2 regions of the Bacillus sp. SH7-1 genome follow, and region 1 is predicted to be linked to the other one. Evidence: predicted binding sites of a transcription regulator. Region 1 holds the regulator's gene; the other holds the start of a gene.
What was found. The regulator Rex, encoded in region 1, represses fermentation and respiration genes when NADH is low (regulators of the CRP and FNR family bind a similar motif). The targets are predictions, from matches to a motif close to TTGTGAAATATTTCACAA.
Positions count from the first base shown of each region.

Region 2: the regulator Rex is predicted to act here: its motif matches at 2,514-2,531, upstream of DN390_RS00915 (L-lactate dehydrogenase).

Region 1 covers NZ_QNUD01000031.1:9,421-14,910, reverse strand. Annotated here, with positions in the region: gene tsaD (tRNA (adenosine(37)-N6)-threonylcarbamoyltransferase complex transferase subunit TsaD) at 1-277, shown strand, start outside; gene DN390_RS22650 (ABC-F family ATP-binding cassette domain-containing protein) at 760-2,685, opposite strand; gene DN390_RS22645 (redox-sensing transcriptional repressor Rex) at 2,873-3,502, shown strand; gene DN390_RS22640 (YdiK family protein) at 3,532-3,723, opposite strand; gene DN390_RS22635 (CPBP family intramembrane glutamic endopeptidase) at 3,720-4,469, opposite strand; gene groES (co-chaperone GroES) at 4,871-5,155, shown strand; gene groL (chaperonin GroEL) at 5,194-5,490, shown strand, end outside.
Region 2 covers NZ_QNUD01000003.1:934-6,423, reverse strand. Annotated here, with positions in the region: gene DN390_RS00940 (MBL fold metallo-hydrolase) at 1-53, shown strand, start outside; gene DN390_RS00935 (TetR/AcrR family transcriptional regulator) at 57-605, shown strand; gene DN390_RS00930 (CPBP family intramembrane glutamic endopeptidase) at 1,070-1,783, shown strand; gene DN390_RS00925 (hypothetical protein) at 1,930-2,115, shown strand; gene DN390_RS00920 (spore coat protein) at 2,129-2,377, shown strand; gene DN390_RS00915 (L-lactate dehydrogenase) at 2,623-3,573, shown strand; gene DN390_RS00910 (PTS sugar transporter subunit IIC) at 3,596-4,609, shown strand; gene DN390_RS00905 (phosphatase PAP2 family protein) at 4,676-5,323, opposite strand; gene DN390_RS00900 (hypothetical protein) at 5,467-5,490, shown strand, end outside.

The sequences.
Region 1 (5,490 bases):
AATTGACGTACTAGTAACGAAAGCATCTCGTGCAGCGGATGCTTATAACGTAAAGCAAGTGCTTCTTGCTGGTGGAGTAGCTGCGAATAAAGGACTGCGTGCACGTTTAGAAGCAGAATTTGCACAAAAAGAAAATGTAGAGCTAATTATTCCTCCCCTATCTTTATGTACAGATAATGCAGCAATGATTGCAGCGGCAGGTACAATTGCATATGAACAAGGAAAACGTGCTACATTAGCTTTAAATGCAAATCCAGGATTAGATATTGAAGCATAGTTATGCACAAAATTAACCACAGCTTGTGGATAAAACCCATATTATCTGTTGATAATATGGGTTTTATTGTGTATATAAAATGTTGATAACTTTTTAGTCCTCTGTGGATAATGTGGAAAAGTTATTTTAATGTTTATTTTATAAAGGTGGATATGTGTATAAAGTTGTGGATAAAACCAATGATGTCTGACCTTTGCATATATCCTTTTTCGGGAAATAAAAATTAAGAAGGTATTTCTAAAAAACATTTTGAAATATGCTCTTATTATAGGGGGTGCTGATATTGTCAAACTTTGTCGGTAAATCGGTATTTCGTATCGAATCGTTGATATATAGGGCTACAATAGATATATTTGAAAAATCTTTGTTATATTCTAAGTTACGATTGATATATTCAAAAAATTATTTATGTACTAAAAGAAAAAAGATGTCGCATAGTCAAAAATCCTGACTTATGAGACATCTTCCTTATTTAAATATACTTATACATGCAGCTCTTCCCATTCTGCCATGCAAGTTTCAAGTTGTTCTTGTAGCGTTTGCTTTTTCGTTGTAATTTCACTAGCTTTTTCATAATCTGCATATATTTCTGGTAGGCAAAGTTGATCTTCTAACGTAGCAATTTCTTCTTCTAATTCCACTATATTTTGTTCTAGCTCTTCAATTTTTCTAGTGCGTTGACGCTCTAGTTTTTTACGCTCTTTTTCTTCTAAATAATTTAATTTCTCTTGTGCAACCACCTTTTGAACAGGAACGTCATTTTCTTGCTGTTCAAGTTCTGCACGTTCAATCATTTCATTTTTCTTTTCAACGTAGTAATCGTAATCCCCTAAATATTCCTGTGCACCTTCTGTTGATAACTCAACCACAGTCGTTGTTACACGATTAATAAAATAGCGGTCATGTGAGACAAATAGAAGAGTACCAGGATAATCAATTAAAGCATTCTCTAAGATTTCTTTACTATTTAAATCAAGATGGTTTGTAGGCTCATCGAGAATTAATAAATTCGATTTTTGCATCATAAGTTTTGCAAGAGCTAACCGAGCCTTTTGTCCACCACTAAGAGAAGAGACAGGCTTTAGTACATCATCTCCTGTGAATAAGAAGTTACCTAATATCGTGCGAATTTCTTTTTCAGGTTGCAGTGGATATTCATCCCATAGCTCATTTAAAACGCGCTTAGAAGATGTTAAATTAGCTTGTTCCTGATCATAATAGCCAACAGATACATTGGATCCGAAAGAAACATCACCATGTAATAATGGTAACTTATTCACAATAGATTTTAACAGTGTGGATTTCCCAATTCCGTTTGGACCAACTAAAGCAACGCTATCTCCGCGAGTTAAGCGCATTGTTACATGTTCAATAATTGGATCCTTATCATAGCCGATGGTTGCATCCTTTACTTGTAAAACATCATTTCCACTTTGTTTTTCGATATCGAAGTGGAAGGAAGCTGACTTAGAGTCACCTAATGGTCTTGTTAATAATTCCATTCGGTCTAATTGTTTCCGGCGGCTTTGCGCACGTTTTGTCGTAGATGCACGAGCTATATTTTTTTGAACGAAGTCCTCTAGCTTAGCGATTTCATCCTGTTGTTTTTCATAACGTTTCATTTCTTGCTCGTATAGTGCTGATTTTAAGTCTAAATATTTACTGTAGTTACCAACAAATCGTCTACTTTCTTTATTCGAAATTTCATATACTTGTGTAACAAGTTTATCTAAGAAATAACGGTCATGGGAAACGATTAGTATTGCGCCAGGATAACCTTGTAAATATTGTTCAAGCCAAGTTAATGTTTCGATGTCTAAATGGTTTGTAGGCTCGTCCAAAATAAGTAGGTCTGGTTTCGTTAATAATAATTTACCGAGAGCTAATCGTGTTTTTTGTCCACCGCTTAATGTAGAAATCGTCGTCTGGTGCGTTTCAACTGGGAAGCCAAGACCACTTAAAATCGAACGGATATCTGCTTCGTACTGATAGCCACCTTGATCTTTATAATCTAATTGTAATTGGTCATAATCAGCTAATAATCTTTCATATGTAGCCTCGTTTGAAAAGTTTTCTTCTTTTCCCATCTCTTGCTCTAGCCTTCGAAGTTTTGTCTCCATTTGCTGCAAGTGTGTAAAGACGGTTAACATTTCATCCCAAATTGTTAAAGACGTTTCTAACCCGGTATTTTGGGCTAAATATCCGATTGAGACATCTTTCGGTTTTATAATTTCGCCACCATCATGAGATAGCTCACCAGCTATTATTTTTAATAATGTAGATTTTCCGGCTCCATTTCGTCCGACTAATGCGATACGATCTTTCGTTTGAACTTCCAATTTTATGTTTGCAAGAATCGTTTCTGCACCGTATAATTTCGAAAGCGCGTTTACTTGTAATAAAATCAATGTTTTCACCTCAAATAATTTCTTAACTTTGCCATGTTTATATTTCTCAATCATACTAAAAATAGTGTATAGTTTAAAATACAGAGAGAATACTTCTTCTTTCTATTATACAAGGAATTTAATAAGTGCTAAACTTCTGTATTTGATTAAAGCATATGAATAAAGATAGGAAGAGAGGAGAGGTTATATGGAGCAGCAGAAAATTCCACAAGCCACTGCTAAGAGATTGCCTCTATACTATCGATTTATCCAAAACTTATCTCTGTCTGGTAAGCAACGTGTTTCATCTGCCGAATTAAGTGAAGCGGTAAAGGTTGATTCCGCAACAATTCGAAGAGATTTCTCATACTTTGGAGCGTTAGGGAAAAAAGGATATGGATATAACGTAAATTATTTATTATCATTTTTCCGTGAAACACTCGACCAAGATGATATAACACGTGTAGCGCTTATTGGAGTAGGTAATTTAGGGACCGCTTTCTTACATTATAATTTCACGAAAAACAATAATACAAAAATTGAAATGGCGTTTGATGTTAGTGAAGAGAAAGTTGGAACAGAAATCGGAGGCATTCCTGTATATCACTTAGATGAATTAGAAGAACGTTTATCAACTGATATACAAGTGGCAATATTAACAGTACCCGCTACAGTAGCGCAATCTGTAGCCGATAGATTGGCAGAAACAAACGTGCATGGTATTTTGAATTTCACACCAGCACGCTTAAATGTGTCAGACAATATAAGAATTCATCATATTGATTTAGCAGTGGAGTTACAAACACTTGTTTACTTTTTAAAAAATTATCCACAATAAAACGCAGAGGAAGCGACCTCTGCGTTTTATTATTGTTTTTTCTTTGTGAATTTAACTAAGATAAGGCGAAGTGCCAAATTAAAATCAATCGTTGCCATAACTGCAAATAGTATTGTCCACATATTCCAAATTGTATCTGTTACGTTCGTAATGGCGAAGCGTGTAAAGATACATCCTAGAAGGAAGTACAATGCAGCCATGAACAATGGTGAGTTTCTCATACTAAAAATCCTCCGATAAAGCCTTGCATTTCTTCAGCTTCTTTAATCATTTCTTGAATTTGTTCGTTACTCACTAAAACTTGAGCAATTGCAACTAATGTATTCATTGCAACATGAGCTGCAATCGGAACGATAATACGCTTCGTTTTTACATATAAGAAGGCGAATACGAGCCCCATAGCAGTGTATACCAATAAGTGAGTAAAATCAAAATGAATCGCCGCAAATACAAGGGAACTAATGATAGCGGCAATAAAGAAGTTAAACTTCTTATAAAGTGTACCAAATAAAATTTTTCTAAATACGATTTCTTCCAAAATAGGTCCTATTATAGAGATGACGATAAGGAACCAAGGTGTCGTTCTTGCGATATCCATGAGTCTTGCTGTATTTTCAGATCCAGGTTTAATACCTAATACATACATTTCAATCATACCAGCAATACTTTGCGAGAAAAATGCTAAGAAGAACCCGATAAAAATCCAACCGATCGTAGCTGGAACAGTAGAACGCTTTGTATCTAAATGTCTGTCGCGAATATCTGTTCTAAGTAACCAAAGTACGATACATAATGCAATAAAGAAGCTAATGATTGCCCAGTGACCAGTTATGAGTTGAAATTTCTCTTCCCTAGTGAATCCCCTGTTATCATAAAGTCCAGTTTTCAGGAGAAGTGGTAATCCAGCAATTGATGATAACTGCATTAAAATGTATGTAACGATAACCCACCAATATTGTTTTTTCAAATGGTTTAACCATCCTTTCTAACTCTAGTGTATGAGATAAGGTAGGATAACATGTAAAGATGCTACCTACGATATAAACTTTACTTACATTATGTTTTTTTTGTAAATCCTTGTTTGAAATTATAATAGAAGACAGGAGAAAGTTGTGTGTGTAGCGAAAACAACTTAGGGTGTCCTTTCATATTGTAACATACGAGTAGTGGAAACAACGATTCATATAGTAAAGGTAGAAGAAGAGGAACTCTATATAGAAAAGTTTATAGCTTAATTTGCGAAAAAATTATGATTTTTTTACTTGCAAAAGAAATTGAGATTATTTATTATTATAAGTGTGTTAGCACTCGGGTGACCTGAGTGCTAATAAATAAAATTTACATAACAAAATGAGGAGGTTATTGTTCATGCTAAAGCCATTAGGTGATCGCGTTGTAATTGAGCTTGTTCAAGCGGAAGAAAAAACAGCAAGTGGTATTGTATTACCAGACACAGCAAAAGAAAAACCACAAGAGGGTAAAGTTATTGCAGTAGGTACTGGTCGAGTGCTTGAAAATGGTGAGCGTGTTGCTTTAGAGGTAGCAGCAGGTGATCTTATCATCTTCTCAAAATATGCAGGTACTGAAGTGAAATATGAAGGTACAGACTACTTGATTTTACGTGAAAGTGACATTTTAGCAGTTATCGGTTAATTATATAAATCTTAAAAAATCCAAGGGGGTCAATTATTATGGCAAAAGATATTAAATTTAGTGAAGAAGCACGTCGTTCGATGCTTCGCGGTGTCGACACTCTTGCAAATGCAGTAAAAGTAACGCTTGGACCAAAAGGTCGTAACGTTGTTCTTGAGAAAAAATTCGGTTCACCACTTATTACAAATGACGGTGTAACAATCGCAAAAGAAATTGAATTAGAAGATGCATTCGAAAACATGGGTGCGAAATTAGTAGCAGAAGTTGCTAGCAAAACAAATGATGTAGCTGGTGACGGAACAACAACTGCAACTGTATTAGCACAAGCTATGATT
Region 2 (5,490 bases), on a different contig from region 1:
AGCTTGCCATTAAAGAAGCGAAGCGGAATATAGAAAGTAGAAAAGAGGGTTAATTGATGTCACCGAGAATCGGACTTACATTACCGAAAATTGTAGAAACAGCAGCAGAAATTGCGGATGCAAATGGAATACAAGAAGTAACAATAGCTTCATTAGCGCAAAGGTTAGGGATACGTTCTCCCTCACTATATAATCATGTAAAAGGGTTACAAGATGTACGGAAAAATCTTGGTATTTACGGAATACAACAGCTGCATAACAAACTGGAAGAGGCAGTAGAGGATAAATGTATGGATGAAGCAATTCATGCATTAGGAGAAGCATACGTAGCGTTTGTCCGCAAACATCCTGGACTATATGAAGCAACCTTTTTACGAGATGAAGAAGTAAGAAAAGCAGGAGACGGAATTGTGAAGCTTTGTCTTCAGGTTTTACAACAATACGGCTTAGAAGGAGAGAATGCACTTCATGCGACACGTGGATTCAGAAGTATTTGTCATGGATTTGCGTCGATTGAACAGCAGGGCGGATTTGGTTTGCCGTTAGATTTAGATACGAGTTTACATGTATTATTGGAAACGTTTATTAAAGGATTACATGAATAAGAAGCGAGGCAAACAAAAACCTTAGAAGCATTTCTAAGGTTTTTTAGTGCATATGATTCCAAAAGAATGGTAGTCTTTTTCTCATTAAATGATATTATTTTGCAGGTTTGAAAAATGTGTATATGGCTAAGGAAAGGCAAACGAAAATAAATGCAATAGGATCTTGATAGGGACTAGGCTCAGAGCCCTTCTGGATTTCTGTAAGGAAGTTATGTGTTTTCATGTTTATTGCTCCTTTAACTAATAAGTTTTATATGATGCGAGGGTTATGGTGGATAGGAAGTATTTTTTGAAATTTCATATAATAATTATTGCATAGCAATTCTATTCCTAAAACTATAAAATATAAAGTTTTCATAATATGTAAAATTGCATATTATTCTTTTTGTAAAATTTGTTATATTATCTTTATATTTAAATTAAAGGATTTTATTGAGATAAATGAGAATAACTGGAGGGATACTGTGAGTAAAACAGTTTTAGAAGCGTATAGTGTGGAAAGAAAAATCGAGAATATAACATATAAAAATCTATTTGTAATGATAGCAATGATTATAGGGATTTCACTCCTAGGAGGATTATTTCTTGGTTTAGCCTTTGGGATTTATGGAGAAGAAGCATTAAGTACTAAATTAGAAGGATATTATTTACTCTTATTCGATGCAGCTGTTGTTGCTATCGTTTTATTAGCTTATAAACCGGTTCTTCATTTTATTAAATCTATTTGGGATATATCCGTTTTGAAGAGTGGCAAGACATATTTATATCTATTCATTGGTTTTATTTTCATTGCGTTATCACAATATTTAATGTTACATGTATTTAGTTTTGAAAGTGCAGCAGAACAAAAGAAACAATTAGGGAGTTTAGGGCTTCAAAATAGCATACAAAGTATTATATATGTGTTAAGTATTTCTATAATTACACCAGTTAAAGAAGAAATTCTATTTCGAGGTATTTTATATCGATTTTTAGAAAAGAAATATAATTTTTTAGTTAGTATCATTATTTCTTCCTTCATTTTTGGAATTCTTCATGGAGGTCTTCTCATTACGGCAACGATTATGGGAATGGTATTTGCAATGTTATACAAAAAGACGCAATCTATTATACCTAGTATTATTTTACACATTGTATGGAACTTACTTGTGAGTTTAAGTATGATCGTATCTCTATAAAAATGAATACATAACCAGTATAAAAGATGAATGGCTTAGCTATTCATCTTTTATTTTGTATGCACGTGAAAAAGTTAATTCATGTATACAATCAAAAAATAGCTAAATACTAACAGTGAATGGATAAAGAAAGGTAGGAGTATTCTATGCAAAACTTAACAGAGCTTGAAGTAGAAAACTTACGTCATTTAATTGGTGGACACGCAACAATTATTAACAAGTTGGAGCAGTATGCACAGACGTGTACAGATCCACAACTGAAACAAATGCTACAAAAGGATGCGCAAGATGCACGAAATACGAAACAGCAATTAATGACTTTCCTAGGATAGGAGGAAACGGAAAATGAATGAAAAAGATATGGTAAATGATTATTTAGCAGGATTAAATGCAAGTTTAACAAGTTATGCAAATTATATTGCTCAGTCTGATAATGAACAGTTACACCAAACGTTAATCCAAATTCGTAATCAAGATGAAATGCGCCAACGTAATATGTATGAGTACGCAAAGCAAAAGAGTTATTACAAACCGGCAGCACCTGCAAATCCGATGATTGTACAACAATTAAAAAGCCAATTAAGTGCGGAATAACAGGAAAAAGAAAACGAGCGAATTTATTCGCTCGTTTTCTTTTTGTATATGTCAATAAATACATAATAAATATTTTTCCAGTTGTAACAAATATGACGAAAATGGAATATAACAATTCACAAAAAGGACAAAAACTTTGTTCAATATTTCACAAAGTATCCATGGTTTCTATCGTGGAAATCTCTATAATTAGGGGTGTAAAGAGCAAAAGAAATAGATTATATGATCAATTAGGAGAGATTGCTATGAAAAGACATACAAGAAAAATTGCAATTATCGGTACTGGATTAGTTGGATCAAGTTGTGCATATTCCATTGTCAATCAAGGCATTTGCGAAGAGCTATTATTAATTGATATAAATCATGAACGTGCAGTTGGGGAAGCAATGGATTTATCACACTGCATTAACTTTACAAATACAAGAACAAAAGTATATGCAGGAAGTTATGAAGACTGCAAAGATATGGACATTGTTATTATTACAGCAGGACCAGCGCCAAAACCAGGGCAAAGTCGCTTAGATACTTTAGGAGCAAGCGCAAAGATTATGGAAAGTGTTGTTGGCGGCGTAATGGAAAGTGGATTTGATGGTATTTTCTTACTTGCATCGAACCCAGTTGATATTATTACATATCAAGTGTGGAAATTATCTGGATTACCTAGAAATCGTGTAATCGGTACTGGTACATCACTAGATTCTTCTCGCTTAAGAACAATTTTATCTGAAATGTTACATGTAGATCCTCGTAGTATTCACGGGTATTCATTAGGGGAACATGGTGATTCTCAAATGGTTGCTTGGTCACACGTAACTGTTGGTGGAAAACCAATTCTGCAAATCTTAGAAGAACAAAAAGAACGATTTGGTGAAATAGATTTAGATGAAATCGTTGAGAAAACTGCAAAAGCCGGATGGGAAATTTATAAACGTAAAGGAACTACTTATTACGGAATCGGAAATTCTCTAGCATATATTGCAAACTCAATCTTTAACGATGATCATCGTGTCATTGCTGTATCAGCTATTTTAGATGGTGAGTACGGTGAATATGATATTTGTACAGGAGTACCAGCTATTATTACTAGAGACGGTATAAGAGAAATTGTAGAGCTAAATTTAACAGAAGATGAAGAATCTCGATTCGCAAAATCAAACGATATTTTACGTGATTATATGAAAACAATTGGTTACTAACTTATAGGAGAAGGTGAAACAAATGAAGGAATATATAATGTCTCGTGTATTTAAAGCATCAGCTGGAATTGCACAAGGTATTTTCGTATCCCTCGGAATTGGTTTACTAATCGAAAATATAGGAAGAATTGTTGATATTCCGTTGCTTATTACAATTGGAGTTGTTGCAAAATCACTTATGGCACCAGCCATTGGTGCTGGAATTGCCTTTATGCTCGGTGCAAACGGTCTTGTAATCTTCTCGGCTATGGTAGCTGGAGCGATTGGTGCCGGATCTATTTCAATTACTGAAGCAGGTCTAATTATTAAAACAGGTGAGCCAATCGGTGCATTATTAACAGCAACTTTAGCTGTATATATTGGTAAACGTTTAAGTGGAAAAACAGCGTTAGATATGATGCTCGTTCCATTTGCGGCCATATTAGGTTCTGGTTTAGTTGGTATTTGGTTATCTCATAATATTACTCCTGTTTTAAATACAGTTGGAGCATTTATTAAAGATAGTTCAGCTGGTAGCCCGTTCATCGCTTCTATTGTCATTGCAGTCGTTTGGGGACTATTACTTATCTCTCCAGCTTCATCAGCTGCGTTAGCGATTGCACTTAGCTTAGACGGTGTTGCAGGTGGTGCTGCTCTTGCAGGTTGCGTTGCTCAGTTTATCGGATTCTCTGTCATCTCTGCGAAAGAAAACAATTTAGGCGGTATATTAGCTCAAGCTCTTTGTACTCCGAAAGTACAGTTGCCGAATATTACTAAAAACCCAATGATTCTCGTCCCAACTGTCGTCGCCAGTGCTATAGTTGGTCCAGTATCAGCATTAATTTTCCAACTGGAAGCAGGAAAAGAAATTGCAGGCCTTGGATTAAGTTCTCTTATCGCACCAATTAATTTAATTTCTAGCGAAGGATGGGAAGTTGTCCCAGCGATGGTAATCACTTATATCATCATTCCAGTAGCTGTTTCTTATATACTTTACATTGCTCTTAAAAAAGCAGGTCGTATTCACTCTGGTGATATGACTGTACCGCAATCTTAAATTGAAAATCTCCTTAATAATAGATAAAAGCAGACTGTAGAAGCCACAGTCTGCTTTTTGTTATGGTTACATTTTATGATTTTGTTTTACTGGAACACGTACAGTTTCTTTTGCTAATAACAGCTGAACGCCGAAGTAAAGTATGCTTGCAAGCGTCATTCCAGAAATGGCGTCTACAAATGCGTGTTGCTTCGTAAATAGCGTTGATAAAATAATAAGCGTACCGAAGAAGGTAAGAATGTAATATTCAAAAGCATGTTGTTCTCTACGTTTAAAGGCAGCTAGCATAATGACAAATGTAGTAAGAACATGAATGCTAGGGAAACAGTTGACCGGTTGATCGATACTATAAATATAGCGGACTAGTTCGGAAAATACGTCTGATCCAACGACTGTTGGACGTGGTACAGTTGTCTGCCAAAAATAATAAATAGAAAAACAAGCAAGTTTTCCAAGAATGACACTACTTAAAGTGACATAATATTGCTTTCGATCTGCAAAGCAGTAATAAATAAGTGCGCCGTATAAGTAAGGAAACCAAAGTAAATAAGGAATAATAAATGCTTTCACAAATGGAATCCAATCATCTACTACAGTTGTGACATCTACTGCGTGAACAGCCGATTTATTTAATACATCGTAAAGGGGACTTACGAGTACGAGTAGAAGTATATAACTTAACGGAAGAAAAGATGAAAGTTTAAATTTCTTCATAATAATCTCCTATGTTTAGTAATGTAAGTAAATTCAATTGATTATAATATAGAAACGTAATTTGGGCTATCGATTTTGCTTACATTTTCTTGAATTCACCTTACGTTTTTGTCACTTGACTGAAAAGAAGGGGAGGGTGCTAAATGAAGCGTTTATCGTATTTCTTA